Linked DNA regions of Thermochromatium tepidum ATCC 43061. The protein of the gene in region 3 interacts with the protein of the main gene of each other region in a pairwise test. Links are inferred from orthologs where the notes say so. Each region holds a gene or a part of one and is shown on either strand. Other genes may lie near its edges.

Evidence for each region.
Region 1: the proteins of ssb (region 3) and recO interact in binary tests that used the Escherichia coli proteins (3 or more experiments, as listed by UniProt). The link is inferred for Thermochromatium tepidum ATCC 43061 from one-to-one orthologs.
Region 2: the proteins of ssb (region 3) and E6P07_RS12690 interact in binary tests that used the Escherichia coli proteins (3 or more experiments, as listed by UniProt). The link is inferred for Thermochromatium tepidum ATCC 43061 from one-to-one orthologs.

Annotation. Positions count from the first base shown.
Region 1 is NZ_CP039268.1:170,164-174,713, forward strand. What follows is about bases 1,663-4,550. They hold recO (DNA repair protein RecO), read left to right. Parts: upstream 1,663-2,687; coding sequence 2,688-3,413; downstream 3,414-4,550. Other genes in these bases: era (GTPase Era), read left to right, coding at 1,663-2,422; pdxJ (pyridoxine 5'-phosphate synthase), read left to right, coding at 3,417-4,184; waaA (lipid IV(A) 3-deoxy-D-manno-octulosonic acid transferase), read left to right, coding at 4,207-4,550. Outside these bases: lepB (signal peptidase I), read left to right, coding at 1-424; E6P07_RS00790 (DUF4845 domain-containing protein), read left to right, coding at 440-832; rnc (ribonuclease III), read left to right, coding at 829-1,506; more of era, read left to right, coding at 1,499-1,662. UniProt on the Escherichia coli protein: Involved in DNA repair and RecF pathway recombination.
Region 2 is NZ_CP039268.1:2,744,970-2,749,586, reverse strand. What follows is about bases 1-2,955. They hold E6P07_RS12690 (primosomal protein N'), read right to left. Parts: upstream 2,611-2,955; coding sequence 391-2,610; downstream 1-390. Other genes in these bases: argS (arginine--tRNA ligase), read right to left, coding at 1-195. Also shown: aroE (shikimate dehydrogenase), read left to right, coding at 3,021-3,851; E6P07_RS12680 (NAD(P)-dependent oxidoreductase), read left to right, coding at 3,848-4,617.
Region 3 is NZ_CP039268.1:2,154,211-2,160,358, reverse strand. The notes cover bases 1,757-4,579. They hold ssb (single-stranded DNA-binding protein), read left to right. Parts: upstream 1,757-2,832; coding sequence 2,833-3,327; downstream 3,328-4,579. Other genes in these bases: E6P07_RS09930 (elongation factor G), read right to left, coding at 3,457-4,579; E6P07_RS09940 (MFS transporter), read left to right, coding at 1,757-2,728. In the rest of the region: E6P07_RS09945 (ATP-binding protein), read right to left, coding at 1-1,021; more of E6P07_RS09940, read left to right, coding at 1,370-1,756; more of E6P07_RS09930, read right to left, coding at 4,580-5,505; E6P07_RS09925 (L,D-transpeptidase family protein), read left to right, coding at 5,534-6,148. UniProt on the Escherichia coli protein: Plays an important role in DNA replication, recombination and repair. Binds to ssDNA and to an array of partner proteins to recruit them to their sites of action during DNA metabolism. Acts as a sliding platform that migrates on DNA via reptation.

The sequences.
Region 1 (4,550 bases), 2.0 Mb from region 3 along the record:
GCGTATCATCGGCGTCCCAGGCGACGTGATCGGCTATCGCAACAAGACACTCTTCATCAATGGCAAACCTGTCGCCCAGTTGCCGCTCGGCACCTATACAGGCGTCGGTTCCGGACGGGAGATGACCGGGGCGCGCAAGTCGCTGGAACATCTCGACGCAGTCGAGCACGCGATCCTGATCCGTCCGAACGCACCTGATCTGCCACTCGGCTGTCAGGTGCTGGCATTCGGCCCGATCGAGGTTCCCAAGAAACAGTATTTCGTCATGGGCGACAACCGTGACAACAGCAACGATAGCCGCTGTTGGGGCTTCGTACCCGAGGACAATCTCGTCGGTAAGGCGTTTGCAATCTGGATGCACTGGGATGGCGCGCGCGATGGCTTCCCCATCGCCTGGTCGCGTCTTGGGAACGGCATACACTGACCCTGAGGTCTATCCATGTCCAGTCTCACTCAATCGGTCCGGTATCAACGCGGTCTTGGCTTTCCGTCCGTGATCGCGATCATCGCCCTGGCGTCATTTTTCATCACCATCCTCTTCAAGGTCGGCCCGCTCTATATGGGATTCTGGACGGTGCGCTCCATCATGGAGGATATGGCCGCAGATTATGGTAATTCGAGGGAAAATAACTCGCGGGCGATCCTAACGGCGCTCGAAAAACGACTCGACGTCAATAGCGTGACCCATGTCAAGCTCAGTGATTTCGATGTCGAACGGACTGGTGAGCGTCGCTTCAATCTCAAGCTGAATTACGAGCAACGCACGCATCTGTTCTTCAACATCGACGTGGTCGTTTCTTTCAGTCATAAAGTCGAACTCGGTTCAACGTGAATGCCGATCCACATCGATTCGCCAAGCGGCTGGGGCATGACTTCGCCCGTCCAGAGCTGTTGATCCAGGCACTCACCCATCGCAGTGCAGGATCCCTCAACAACGAACGTCTCGAGTTTCTCGGCGACGCCCTGATCGGCCTCGTCATCGCCGAGGCGCTCTGCGAACGCTTTCCCAAGGCCGACGAGGGGACACTGAGCCGGATGCGTGCCTCGCTGGTCAAACGCGAGTCCCTGGCGGCCCTGGCGCGTGAGCTCAGGCTCGGCGATGCCTTGCGGCTCGGGGCCGGCGAGCTTCGCAGCGGTGGGCAGACCCGCGACTCGATCCTGGCCGATGCCCTGGAGGCCGTACTCGGCGCGGTCTATCTGGATGCCGGGTTCGAACGCGCCCGCTCGGTGGTGCTCAGACTCTTCGCCGACCGGCTTGAGCAGACCGATGCCGATCGTGCCGACAAGGATCCCAAGACGCGCTTGCAAGAGTGGCTCCAGTCCTACAAGCGCCCGCTGCCTCAATATCTGGTGCTGTCGATCGATGGCGACCAGCACGATCAGACCTTTATCGTGAGCTGTCAGCTCCAGGATGCCGATATGGCGACATGCGGAATCGGGACCAGTCGGCGCCGCGCCGAGCAGGCGGCGGCCCAATCCATGTTGGAGCGGATCCGGCATGGCTGAATCACACCCCAATGGCTCAGCGCCTGCGGTTGCAACCCGCTGCGGCACCGTGGCCATCGTCGGCCGGCCTAATGTCGGCAAGTCGACCCTGTTGAACCGGATCCTGGGTCAGAAGCTCGTCATCACCTCGCACAAGGCGCAGACGACCCGACACGCGATCCTGGGGATCAAGACCCGCGCCGAGGGCCAGATCCTGTTCGTCGATACGCCCGGCATCCACGAGCGCGGCAACAGCGCGCTGAATCGCTATCTCAACCGTGCCGCGCGGACGGCCATCGCTGAGACCGATCTGGCGCTCCTGGTGGTCGAGGCCGGGCGCTGGACCCAGGAGGACGCCAAGGCGCTGGAGGCGATCGCGGTAGCCGGCGTGCCTGTGATCGCGGTCGTCAACAAGATCGACCGGATTCGCGAGAAACCGAGTCTGTTGCCCTATCTCCAGACGCTCGGGGCGCGCCATGTCTTCCACCAACTCGTCCCGGTCTCGGCGATCAAGGGTGATCAAATCGAGCTCTTGGAACGCCTGATCCTGGAGTCGCTGCCCGAGGCTGAGCCGCTCTTCCCCGAGGATCAGATCACCGACCGCTCGGAGCGGTTCTTTGCTGCTGAATTGGTACGCGAGCAGTTGGTACGGCGCTACGGCCAGGAGCTTCCCTATTGCACCACGGTCGAGATCGAGCGTTTTGAGGTCGCCGAGGGCCGGTATCTGATCTATGCGTTGATCTGGGTCGAGCGTCCGGGGCAGAAGGCCATCCTCATCGGCAAGCACGGCGAGGCGCTCAAAGTCGTGGCCACCCAGGCACGGCTGGAGATGCAGAGGCTCTTCGACCGTCCTGTGTATCTGAAGGTCTGGGTCAAGGTCAAGAAGAGCTGGTCGAGCGACGAGTCGGCGCTCGCCACGCTCGGCTATCGCGACTGAAGCGATTTTCGGTCAAGACCCGGCCCGTCCTAACCAAGGGCGAGCGACCCGACCCTGCGGCCCTGCCGACCCGGATGCACACCGACGCCATGAGCACACTGCAAGCCTTCTCCGACAAAGGGCGCGCCGATCACGCGCTATCAGGCGCTCCAGAGCGATCTGCGCGAGCAAGGCAGCATCCAGCGTCACCTGGACGACCTGAAGGTCGAAACCGAACGGCAACGGCCTGGACGATAAAGATGTTCGTAAACTGTCCTCATCTGAATTGACCCGCGAACTGTTTCCAGCCTTCGTACTCCATCGGCGCGACTATGGCGATACCAGTCTGTTGCTGGAGATCCTGGCCGTGGGGCAGGGGCGTTTGGCCGCCATCGCCAAGGGTGCACGGCGTCCGCGCCGGATGGCGAGTGCGCTCTTGCAGCCCTTCCAGCCGCTGTGGCTGGCGATGACCGGGCGCGGCGAGGTGCGAACCCTGACCACCGTCGAGGCGGCCGGGGCGCCGCTTGCGCTCCAGGGGGCGGCGCTGTTCGCCGGCTTCTATCTCAACGAACTGCTGTTGCGGATGCTGGTGCGTCACGATCCCCATGATGCGCTGTTCGTCTTCTACCAGAAGACCCTGGCCGATCTGACCGAGGGCTCGGATCTGGAGACGCCGCTACGCCATTTCGAGTGCCGACTGCTCGCCGAACTCGGCTATGGGCTGATACTCGATCGGGTCTTTGGCAATAACACACCCGTGGTCGCCGAGGCCGTCTATGTCTATGAACGCGAGCGAGGTCCATGCCATCCGAGTGAATGTGGGCATGGCCCTCGGGTCTCGGGCGCGACCCTGCTCGCGCTCGCCCACGACCAACCGCTCGCCGGCGAGTCGCGACGCGAGGCGCGGACCCTGTTGCGCCATGTGCTCGAACCCCATCTCGGCGCTCGACCGCTCAAGAGCCGCGAACTCTATCGACATTGGCTCGCCGCTAAATCCATTCACGAGAAATAGCTCATGTCATCACCTTCGCAGACCCCAACCGAGATCCTGCTCGGTGTCAATATCGATCATGTAGCCACTCTGCGTCAGGCGCGTGGCACCCGCTACCCCGAACCCATCCAGGCCGCACTCGTGGCCGAACAGGCCGGGGCCGACGCCATCACGCTCCATCTGCGCGAAGACCGGCGTCATATCCAGGACCGCGACGTCGCGATGTTGCGCGACATCCTGCAAACGCGCATGAACCTGGAGATGGCCGTCACCCCCGAGATGGCCGCCGTCGCCGACCGGATCCGTCCGTCCGATTGCTGTCTGGTGCCCGAGCGGCGCGAGGAACTGACCACCGAGGGCGGGCTGGACGTGGCGAGCCGTCAGGACGAGCTGCGCGCCTTCTGCACCCGGCTGGCTGAGTCCGGCATTCGGGTCTCGCTCTTCATCGACGCCGATCCGCTCCAGGTCGAGGCCGCACATGCGGTCGGTGCCCCGGTAATCGAGATCCATACCGGACACTATGCCGACGCGCGTGATCCAACCGAGCGTGCAGCCCAGCTGGAACGCATCCGCTCAGCCGTCGAACTGGGGCTGTCGCTCGGGCTTCAGGTCAACGCCGGGCATGGGCTCGACTATCACAATGTCGTGGCGATCGCCGCGATTCCGGGCGTGCGCGAACTCAACATCGGGCACGCGATCATCGCGCGTGCGCTCTTTTCCGGACTCGACCGGGCGGTGCGCGACATGAAGTCCCTCATGGAACGCGCCGCCGCCGCTCGCCCTCCAGTTTGATGGGGACAGGATGAGCGGCGGTATGGCGCTTGGGTTGTATACCGCGCTCTGGCGTCTGGCGCTGCCGCTGGTGCTGGCGCGTCTCTATTGGCGCGGTCGCACGCATCCGGACGCTCGCCGCCGCCTCGGCGAGCGGTTGGCCTGGGGGCAGGGGCGAGACGGGATTGGCGCGTCGCCGGTCGATCTCTGGATCCATGCCGTCTCTGTGGGCGAGGTCCAGGCCGCCGCCGCCCTGATCCGGCGTCTGCTGGAGTCCGAGCCAGGGCGCCGGATCCTGGTGACCACCACCACACCGACGGGGGCCGAACGACTGCGGGCGCTCTTCGGCGACCAGGTCGCGCATCGCTATACCCCCTTCGATCTACC
Region 2 (4,617 bases), 590 kb from region 3 along the record:
CTGGTGTGCAAGGTCGCGCGGTCTGGTGCCGAGTGATGGGGCCAGCAGCAAGGCCAGGTTAGAGGCAAAATCACCGTGCGCGCTGTCCTTGGCGCGCTCGACCTGGATCTCGGGTGGTTCGGCGAGAGGGAGTCGGCCCTCACCGATCAGGGTGTCGAGCGCAGCGGAGAGCAGGGCTTTGATGTCTGACTTCATTGTGGATAAGGGCTCGACCACCGCGCGCCGGGACGGCTCGAGCGGATGCCAGGCGTCGGGCGAGGCGGTCTGCTGGGGTGAATGACATGATCGGGCGGTTGCCCCTCTCTCCCACCCCTCTCTCGCGAGAAGAGAGGGCCCTGGGCGGGGCTGATCCGAGGCGCTAAGCATACCTGAATCGGCGGCACAAGGGATTTACAGCAGATCGCGTGGATCGACATCGAGCGACCAGCGCAGTCCCTTGCGTCTTGGCAGGGTGCGGACCTCGTTCACCCAGCGGGTGAGGAAGCCTTGCAGGCGCGGACGCTCGGCACACTGGATCAGGAGCTGGGCGCGATGGCGTCCAGCGCGTCGCTCCATCGGTGCCGGGATCGGCCCCAGCAGCTGGATCGCGCCCGAGTCAGCGGCGAGCCGTTCGCCCAGTTCGTGCGCCTGGCGCAAAAAGGCCAGGGCATCCTCGGGGTTGGGTGACTCGGCGCGTGCCAGCGCCAGATGACTGTAGGGCGGTAGCTCGGCCTCGGCGCGCTCGCGCAACGCGGCCTCCGCGAAGCCCGAATAGCCCTCGCGCAACAGTGATTGCAACAACGGATGCTCGGGATGACGGGTCTGAAGCACGACCCGCCCTGGACGCTCGGCGCGCCCGGCCCGTCCGGCGACCTGGACGATGAGCTGGGCGATGCGCTCGGCGGCGCGGAAATCACTGGCATAGAGCGCCTGGTCGAGCTCCAGGACGCCGACCAGGGTCACACCCGGAAAGTCATGGCCCTTGGCCAGCATCTGGGTACCGAGCAGGATCTGGATCTCGCCTCTGTGGACCGCGTCCAGCACCCGCCCGAGTTCGCCCCGGCGGCGCGTGCTGTCGCGATCGAGCCGGGCGATGCGCGTCTCGGGGAAGAGCGCGACCAGTTCCTCCTCCAGCCGTTCGGTGCCGCGTCCGAGCATCTGCAACTCCGGACGCCGGCACGCGGGACAGAGATCAGGTTGGGGACAGGACCAGCCGCAATGGTGACACCACAGCCGGCGCTCGCTCAGATGCAGGGTCAGACGCGCGTCGCAGTGCGGACACTCGCCGACCCAGCCGCAGGCATGACAGGTGAGTACGGGCGCATAGCCCCGTCGGTTGAGAAAGAGCAGGATCTGGTTGCCCGCCGCGAGCTCGGCGTGCATGTGCGCGCGCAACACTGGCGAGAGTCCGGCGCGCAGTGGCTGATTACGGATATCGAGGATCGAGATCGTCGGCGCACGCGCACCGCCGGCGCGCTTAGTCAGACGCAGCCAACCGTAGCGTCCGAGCTTGGCATTGCGCAGTGTCTCCAGCGAGGGCGTGGCCGAACCCAGCACCACCGGACAGCCAGCGAGCTGGGCACGGCGTACCGCCAGATCGCGTCCCGAGTAGCGCAGTCCATCCTGTTGCTTGAATGAGTCATCGTGCTCCTCGTCGACCACGATCAGTCCCAGACGCGGGATCGGCGCCAGCACCGCCGAGCGGGTGCCGAGGATCAGATTGGCCTCACCGCGCGCCGCGCGCAGCCAGTTGCGCTCGCGCTCGCTGGCCTTGAGTGCCGAATGCAGCACGGCAATGGGGCCGGGCAGTCGGGTGCGGAAGCGCTCACGCAACTGGGGCGTTAGGCCGATTTCAGGCACGACGACGAGTGCCTGTCGCCCCTGGGCGATGACAGACTCGATCAGCCGGATATAGACCTCGGTCTTGCCGCTGCCGGTCACGCCGTCGAGCAGAAAGGCGCCAAAGGCGCCGAAAGCGGCTTGAACGGCCTCGACGGCGGCCTGCTGTTCGGCATGGAGTTCAGGGCCGGCGAGCGGCGGCGTTTCGGTGACGGGATCGGGCGCACGCGCGAGCTGAACGTCGGTGATCCATCCCTTGGACCTGAGCGTGCGAATGGCGCTCTGGCTGTCGCCGAGTCGCGCCGTTAGCTCGCCGAGCGTCAGTCCTTCAGGTTCGGAACGCAGGGCATCGAGGAGCGCGCGTTGTTTGGGCGCGCGGCTGAGTGTCTCCAGATCGACCGCCCGGCCAGACTCGGTCGCCCGGAGTCCAGGCGCGGTTTCCACCGACAGTGGCTCGGGAGTGCGCAGACGCGCCGGGAGCGCGGCGAACAGCGCCGCGCCGAGCGGTTGCTGATAGTAGGCCGCCGCCCAGGCCAGCAGTCTCAGGTCCAGGACGTCGAACAGCGGCTCGGGATCCAGCACCCGCTCGACCCGCCTGAGCTTGTCGGCTGGATGCGCGCTTTGGTCGACGACCTCGATCAAGATTCCCACCCGAGCGCCGCGTCCAAAGGGTACCAGCAGACGCAGTCCCGGACGCGACCCAGCAGGCGGCGGATCGAGCGGTGGCAGATAGTCGAGGGTGTCGGCCAGTGGCGCCTCTACCGCGACCCGCCATATGGCTGCCCGATCCAGGCCGTCTATCGACGAATCAGTCAGGGCTTGAACAGTCTCTTTAGACACCTGCTCGTTCCTGCGTGTTTATCTAGTTGCTGTGACCTTTTGAAGGTTTTCACCGGCTCGACAGCGGATGTCAATCCTGCTCCGAATGGACGAGAGGGTGAATGCGCTACCGCGAGCGTCATCCGCCTGCGCGCGCCGCAGGCCGCTGGTTGAGCCGGATTGAGTCAGTCTGACCGAGCGGTTGCAGTGGCCTTGGCTATCCTCCCTCGAGGGTTGCGCAGACGCGATGGACAGTGAAGGCAGGGCGGTGAACCGCTTGGCGCCAAGTCTGATATGATCCTTAAGTGTCTTTCCTTTTGTTGTCTTATCACCAGCCGCCACCTGCCGTTTGTCGAGTTTCCCGGGCCCGATAGGTGACAATCATGACCGACCGCTATGCCGTCATCGGCAATCCGATCGCCCACAGCAAGTCGCCCCTGATCCATGCGGCCTTTGCACGCCAGACCGGTCAGGATCTGGAGTATGGGCGGCTGCTCGGTGCGCTCGACGACTTCGCCGGCGACGTAAGTCGCTTCCTGGCTGCGGGTGGGCGGGGTCTGAACGTGACCCTGCCGTTCAAAGAGCAGGCCTTTGCCCTGGCCGAAGAGCGCAGCGAGCGTGCTGAACTTGCCGGTGCGGTCAATACCCTGATCCGGCTCAAGGACGGTCGGCTAAGGGGCGACAACACCGATGGAGTGGGGTTGGTGCGCGATCTGGCTTGCAATCACGGCTTTGACTTCCAGGGAGCGCGGGTCCTGTTGGTCGGTGCCGGTGGGGCGGCGCGCGGTGTGCTCGAGTCGCTGCTTGCAACCGGGCTCGCACACCTGGTCATCGCCAATCGCACCGAGTCCAGGGCGCTGGATCTCGCTCGTCGCGCCAGACTTTTGGGTCCGGTCACCGGCTGCGGGTTCGGCGCGTTGGCGGGCGAGCGTTTCGACCTCATCATCAACGCCACCTCGGCAGGATTGGACGCTGCCGTGCCGGCGATCCCGAACGACTGTCTGGCGCCCGGTGCTTGGGTCTATGACATGCTCTACGGTGATCAACCAACCCCCTTCTGTCGCTGGGGTGCCGAACAGGGCGCGGCCCAGGCGCTCGATGGCCTGGGGATGTTGGTCGAGCAGGCGGCCGAGTCGTTTTTTCTCTGGCGCGGGGTGCGTCCGGACACCGCGCCCGTCATCGCCTCACTCCGTCACCTGGAGTCTCAGCCATGAAGGTCGCGGTATTGGGGATGGGTCTACTTGGCGCCGAGGTCGCGCTACGGCTCAAGCATCAGGGCTATGAGGTCATCGGCTGGAATCGCGGTGCCGAGCGGGCCGAGTCGGCGCGCCGGCGCGGGCTCAATCTAGCCAGCAATGTCTGGGAGGCGATCGAGGCCGCGGATCTGACCCTGCTCCTCTTGAGCGATGCCCAGGCCATCCATACGACCCTGTTCAAACCGGGCGAGACCCAGTCGTTGGCCGGGCGCATCCTGATTCAGATGGGGACCATCGCCCCAGACGAGAGCCAGGAGATCGCCGAGCGGGTGTCTACCGCGGGTGGCGCCTATCTGGAGGCCCCGGTGCTCGGTAGTCTGCCCGAGGCGCGCGATGGGAGGCTCATCCTCATGGCGGGTGGCGACCCGGATCTCTATGCGCGCTGTCTGCCCGTCTTCCGCGCCCTGAGCCGGGATCCGCACCTGATCGGCCCCGTGGGGCAGGGCGCGGTCCTGAAGCTGGCCATGAATCAGCTGATCGCCGGTCTGACGGCGACCTTTGCCCTGAGCCTCGGATTGGTGCGGCGCGAGGGGATCGCAGTCGAGACCTTCATGGAACTCCTGCGTGCAAGCGCGCTGTATGCCCAGACCTTCGACAAGAAGCTCGCCAGGTATCTGGCGCACGACTACGGAATGGCCAACTTTCCGCTCAAACATCTGCACAAGGATGTCGTGCTGTTCAGGCGCGTGGCCGAAGCCTCTGGATTGGATGTCCGGCTGATCGC
Region 3 (6,148 bases):
CCAGCCCCAGACCCGTCCCCTCGGTAAAACGCCAGCCACTGGCACGCAACTGCTCGAAGGGCTGGAACAAGCGGCCCAATTGCTCGGGCGCGATCCCACAGCCGCTGTCTTGGACCGAGACACAGAGATCGAGCTGCCCATCGGGACGTTCGCGATGGCCGATGCGGACCTCGATGCTGCCGCGCTCGGTGAACTTGATGGCGTTCCCGACCAGATTGACCAGGATCTGCTGGAGTCGCCAGGGGTCGCCGATCAGCCGATCGGGCAGTTCTGGATCCTGGATGAGCACCAGCTCCAGATGCTTGGCATAGGCACGCTGACCGGTGGCGCTCACCAGGCTGGCGATGACCTCGCCGAGCGAGAACGGGATGTGCTCGAGCTGGAGACGCCCGGCCTCGATGCGCGAGAAATCGAGGATGTCGTTGATGATCGACAACAGGAGCTGACCCGAGCCGCGGATGGCCTCGACCCAATGGCGCTGGCGATCGTTGAGCCTTGATCCGCGCAGCAGCTCGATCATGCTCAGCACGCCATTGAGCGGGGTGCGGATCTCGTGGCTCATGCTGGCCAGAAAGGCACTCTTGAGCTCGCTCGCCTGTTCGGCGGCCTCCTTGGCCTGACGCAGGTCGCGCGCGACCTTCTGATCGGTGACGTCGCGGATCATCAGCATGATCTCGTTGCCGACCAGGGGGAAGACATGGCAGTCCAGCCACTGGGTATGGCCGGCGCGGACCAGGGGGAACTCGGCGAGATGGATACCGCCCTTGCCCGCGGCGACCTCCTTCACGGCGGCGTGTAGCTCGGGCGATTCATGCGTGTCGATCACCTCGTGCAACCAGACGTCCGAACGTCCGTCGAGGTCGATGATGGCCAGCTCGCGGCACTGTGGGTTGGCCTCCTCGATACGAAAGCCCTGGGGATGGGGCGACAACACCATGGCCGCGCTGATCATGTTCTCAAACAGGGCGCGGTAGCGGCTCTCGCTACGCTTGCTGTCATCGTGCGCTGGATCCGAGCTCATGGATCGATCTCCTCGTTCAGGGTCAATTCCCCTCGACTAAAGTCAGGGGCTTGTGGTTGAGCGAAGGGTCATGATCACCCACCACCCTAGGCCGATTGACAACGACCCTCTCGGCACAGGCATACCGTGCCGCGATCGTCTTGGCAGCCCTGAGGTCGGCGGCCAGACGATAACCGCACGACGGGCATTCAAAGTGGGGCCCCGCGGCGAGCGCCCTTGTCGGTCGCGCCCCAGCGCGAACAGGTGCAACTGTCCCTGAAATCACCTTATGATTTGATCCTGCTATTCCTGACAGACATAGGCCGGCCCGTGAATCGACCGAAACACCCTCAGCTCCCGAACCTACCCATGTTGGCCTCGGAACGCCGCGCCGCCGCCGGACTCGCCGCCATCTTCTCGACGCGGATGCTCGGGCTGTTCATGGTGCTGCCGGTGCTGGCGCTCTATGCCCATGACCTGCCCGGCGCCACACCCTTACTGGTCGGTCTTGCGATCGGCGCCTATGGCCTGACTCAGGCGCTGTTCCAGATCCCGCTCGGTCTGTTGTCCGACCGCATCGGACGCAAGCCGGTGATCTATGGTGGGCTGACGTTGTTTCTGATCGGCAGCCTGGTTGCGGCCCTGGCCGATAGTATCTACTGGATCATCCTCGGGCGCGCGCTCCAGGGCAGCGGGGCGATCGCAGCAGCCATCATCGCCCTGACCGCCGATCTCACCCGCGAGACGGTGCGCACCAAGGGCATGGCAGTGATCGGGATCAGTGTCGCCCTGTCTTTCGCCGCCGCCCTGGTGGTCGGGCCACCGCTGACGGGGCTGATCGGGGTCCCGGGGCTATTCTGGCTCACGGCCTTGCTCGCGCTTGCCGGGATGCTATTGTTGACCTTCGTGGTCCCGGACCCCCAACACTCGGGGGTGCATCGCGATGCCCAGCCGGTGCTGGACCAGCTCGCCGGCGTGATGCGCGATCCGACCCTGGTTCGGTTGGATCTGGCAATCTTCATGCTGCATCTGACCATGGTCAGTCTGTTCGTGGTGTTGCCGCTATCGCTGCGCGAGGCCGGTCTACCCGTGACCAAGCACTGGGTGCTCTATCTGCCAGCGGTGTTGGTAGCCATCCCGGCGATGGTGCCCTTCATCGTGCTCGCCGAGCGGCGCGACCAGGTGCGCTCGGTGCTGATCGGCTCGGTGGCGGTGCTCGGGCTCTCGACGCTGGGCTTCTATCTGTTCAACCGGTCGCTGTGGCTGATCGGGGTGCTGCTGGCTGTGGTCTTTACCATCTTCAATCTGCTGGAGGCCGTACTACCGGCGCTGGTCTCCAAGGCGGCGCCGGCCGGGACCAAGGGCACGGCCATGGGCGTTTTCTCCAGCGCCCAGTTCATCGGCGCCTTTCTCGGTGGACTGCTCGGCGGACTGGCGCATGCGCACTTCGGGGTCGAGGCGGTCTATCTGGTCGGGGGGCTGACGTCCCTGCTGTGGCTGCGGCTGGTCTGGACCCTACCGATCCCAGAGGACCTAAGCCGGCATGTGATCGCGCTCGATACCTCGGGCGCCGGGTTCGATGTCTCCAGTCTGGAACAGCAACTGCTGGAGGTCCCGGGCGTGAAGGAGGCCGTGATCGCCGTCGATGAGGGCGTGGCCTACCTCAAGGTGGACAGTCGTCACACCGATTGGACGAGATTGCAGCGGTTTTCTGCCGTCAACGTCTAGAGAAGCGCTGATTTTCAGCGCGTCCCGAGCGCGATCGGCTGGGCTCGGTTCCTTGCACAGAGAGCGATGACCGGCGTCTGCGGGCGACCGGTGGGAGGAGAGAGATGGCAACACGAGGTGTCAACAAAGTCATCCTGATCGGCAATCTCGGCGCCGATCCGGAGGTGCGCTACACGCCGAGCGGTGACGCGGTGGCGAATGTGCGCCTGGCGACCAGCGAAACCTGGAAGGATCGCGCCACGGGCGAGCTGCAGGAGCGGACCGAGTGGCACAACGTGGTCTTCTTCGGCAAGACGGCCGAGATCGTCAAGCAGTATCTGCGCAAGGGTTCCAAGATCTACGTCGAGGGTAAGCTCAGAACCCGCAAGTGGCAGACCCAGGATGGCCAGGACCGCTACACGACCGAGGTCGTGGTCGACATGGGCGGAACCATGCAGATGCTCGACAGCCGGCAGGGCAGCGCCTCCTCGGTGCCCCTGGAAGATACACCACCGCCTGCACGCAGCCGCCCAACGACACCGGATGCGGCCCGTCCGAGCCATCCGGACAGCGGCGGCTTCGGCGACGGGGCCGATTTCGACGACGACATCCCGTTCTAGACCGAGGACCGCCGCCTAAGGAAACGCCGAATAAATCGCGTGTCTCTCAATCGCGGCTGAAGCCGCTCCTAAAAAATCAATGGGTTACGCGAGAAAGTTTTGCTAGGAATGGAATAAATCAGCGTTTCCCTAGAGGTCGAAGCGTTCGAACTCCAGACTGAACTGCCCGCGTCCCTGAGTCAGACTGCGCAAGGTGTTGGCATAACCGAGCAGCGGCTCTAATGCGGCCTCGGCGCGAATGGTGGCCTGGTCATCCTGGATCTCGGTCGCTTGAATCAAGGCGTGCCGTGCCTGGAGATCGCCGAGCACGGCACCCAGGTTCGGTTCCGGGACGACCACTTCCAGACGCATGATGGGGGTCATGAGCCCAGGGTGCGCGTTCTCCAGCGCCTTGCGCAGTGCCTTACCGACGGCCGCTGCCGTGGTCGCCGGCGTCGATCCGGCGCCAAAGAGCTCAATCTCATCGACACTGACCGCCACATCCAACACCTGAGCGCCCTGGAGCGGCCCGCTGGCCAGGGCGATAGCGATCGACTCGCGGATCGCCTGGAGGTGCGTCTCTTCGAATCGAGCACCCTCAGGGAGCAAACGCGGTTGAAGTTCCACGAGATTGCCGCGCCCCCGCGCGCGTGGTCGGACGCTGACGACGGCGCGTGCCATCGGATCGGGCTGGCGCGCATCCGGTGTGGGCAGCGGGGCGAACAGTGCCTCGGCCACCGACGGTTGGGTAATGGTCTCGCGCGTGGCCACAGACGGACGTCCAGCGCGGACACCAACACCGAATTCGCGCTCCAGGCGCTCCATGACGATCTGTAAGTGCAGCTCGCCCATACCTCGGAGCAGACGCTGGCCGGTCTCGGGATCCTCCTCAACCCGCAGTGTTGGGTCTTCCTGCCGGACCTTGTCCAGGACCTCGACGAGCCTGTCCTCTTCGGTGCCGGCCGCAGGTTCGATGGCCAGACCCAGCACCGGATCCTGGGCCTGGATGCGTTCCAGGCTCAGCACCTGGCCCGGGGTACAGAGTGTATCGCCCGTGGTTGCAAAACGCAGTCCGGCCAAAAGCACGATGTCACCGGCCTCGGCCAGATCGCGTTTGGTCTTCTTGCCGGCGTCGACCTCGAACAGACGCGCGACCCGTTCGTGCCGGATCTGCCCGTCGGCGGTCAGGAACTCGATCGCATCACCCGGCGCGAGGCGTCCGCGATAGAGACGAACAAAGACATGGCGCCGCCCGTCCCAAAGCTGTACCTTGAAGGCGAGCGCGGCGAGCGGTCCGTCTGGTGTCATGGCCACCTCCTCGTGTGTCCCGTCGGGCCGCTCGGCAAGCGCCGCCGGTCGGTCGAGCGGGGACGGCAAGAAGTCGATGATGCCATCGAGCAGCGGCTGCACACCAAGGTTGCGCAATGCGCTGCCGCCGTAGCAGGGAAAGAGCGTCCCGGCCAGGGTGGCGGTGCGGATGGCGGCCCGCAGTTGCTCGGGCAAGGGCTCACTGCCGGAGAGCACCAGATCGGCCAGCGACTCCTCGACCTCGGCGGCAGCCAGTGCCAGCGCCTCATGCAGCGCGCGATGACGCTCCCAAAGCTCGGGTGGACAGGGTTCAACGACGACCTGCTCGCCCTGTTCGCCGATGAAACGAATCAGGGTTCGGTCGATCAAATGCAGCACGCCGCCGACTTCGGGCACCGGAACCGTGATCGGCACCGGCTCGACATGGAGGCGCTGCTTGACGGACGCCAAACAACGTTCAAAATCCGCGCCCGGACGATCCATCTTGTTGACGAATAGCAGCGCCGGCAGCTTGAAGCGCGCGCGCTGACGCCACACCGTCTCGGTCTGGGGCTCGACGCCCCGGACACCATCGAGCACGATGACACAGCCATCGAGCACGCGCATGGTGCGTTCGACCTCGATCGAGAAGTCGACGTGTCCAGGGGTGTCGATGAGCTGGATCAGATGCTCGCGCCACTGGGCCTGGGTGACGGCGGCGGTGATGGTGATACCGTGACGCTGTTCCTCGACCAGATAGTCCATGTGGGCCGCGCCATCGTGGACCTCGCCGATCTTGTGCGAGGTGCCGGTGTAGAAGAGGATGCGCTCGGTAAGCGTCGTCTTGCCCGCGTCTACATGAGCGGCAACCCCGATATTGCGAACGTGCGACGATCGGGAGGTTTTTTTCATCGCTTTACAACAGGAGCTAGAGAGATTTATGAGCGGTCTTGAACTTGGCGGTCGCCCTGCAACCTGGCTGGTGCCGGCGCTCTGCGCCTCACTGCTTGGCTGGGGCGTCCACCCGGGCGCCTGGGCCGAGACCTTCCGTCTGGAGAACCCAAACGATTCGGTCGTGGGCACGACCTTTTATTTCACGGCACGCGCCAAGGATACACTCTTGGACATTGCCCGCCAGAACAACCTCGGCTATGACGACATGCGCCAGGCCAACCCCAAGGTCGATACCTGGCTACCGGGCGAGGGAACCCAGGTGCTGGTGCCGGCCTCCTATGTGCTGCCGAACGTGCCGCGCCAGGGCATCGTGGTCAATCGAGCCGAGAAACGGCTCTATTACTATCCACCCAATAAACCCAACGAGGTGCGTATCTATGCCATCAGTGTGGGCAAGGAGGCCATGGCCACGCCGCTAGGCAACTTCGAAGTCATCGAGAAACGCAAGGATCCGACCTGGACGCCTGGTCCGATGGTGCGCGCCAACCATGCCGCGCGTGGCCACATCCTGCCGCCCACTGTACCGTCAGGGCCGGACAACCCACTCGGGCACTATGCCATGCGTCTAAGCAATCCGGATTATCTGATCCATGGCACCAAT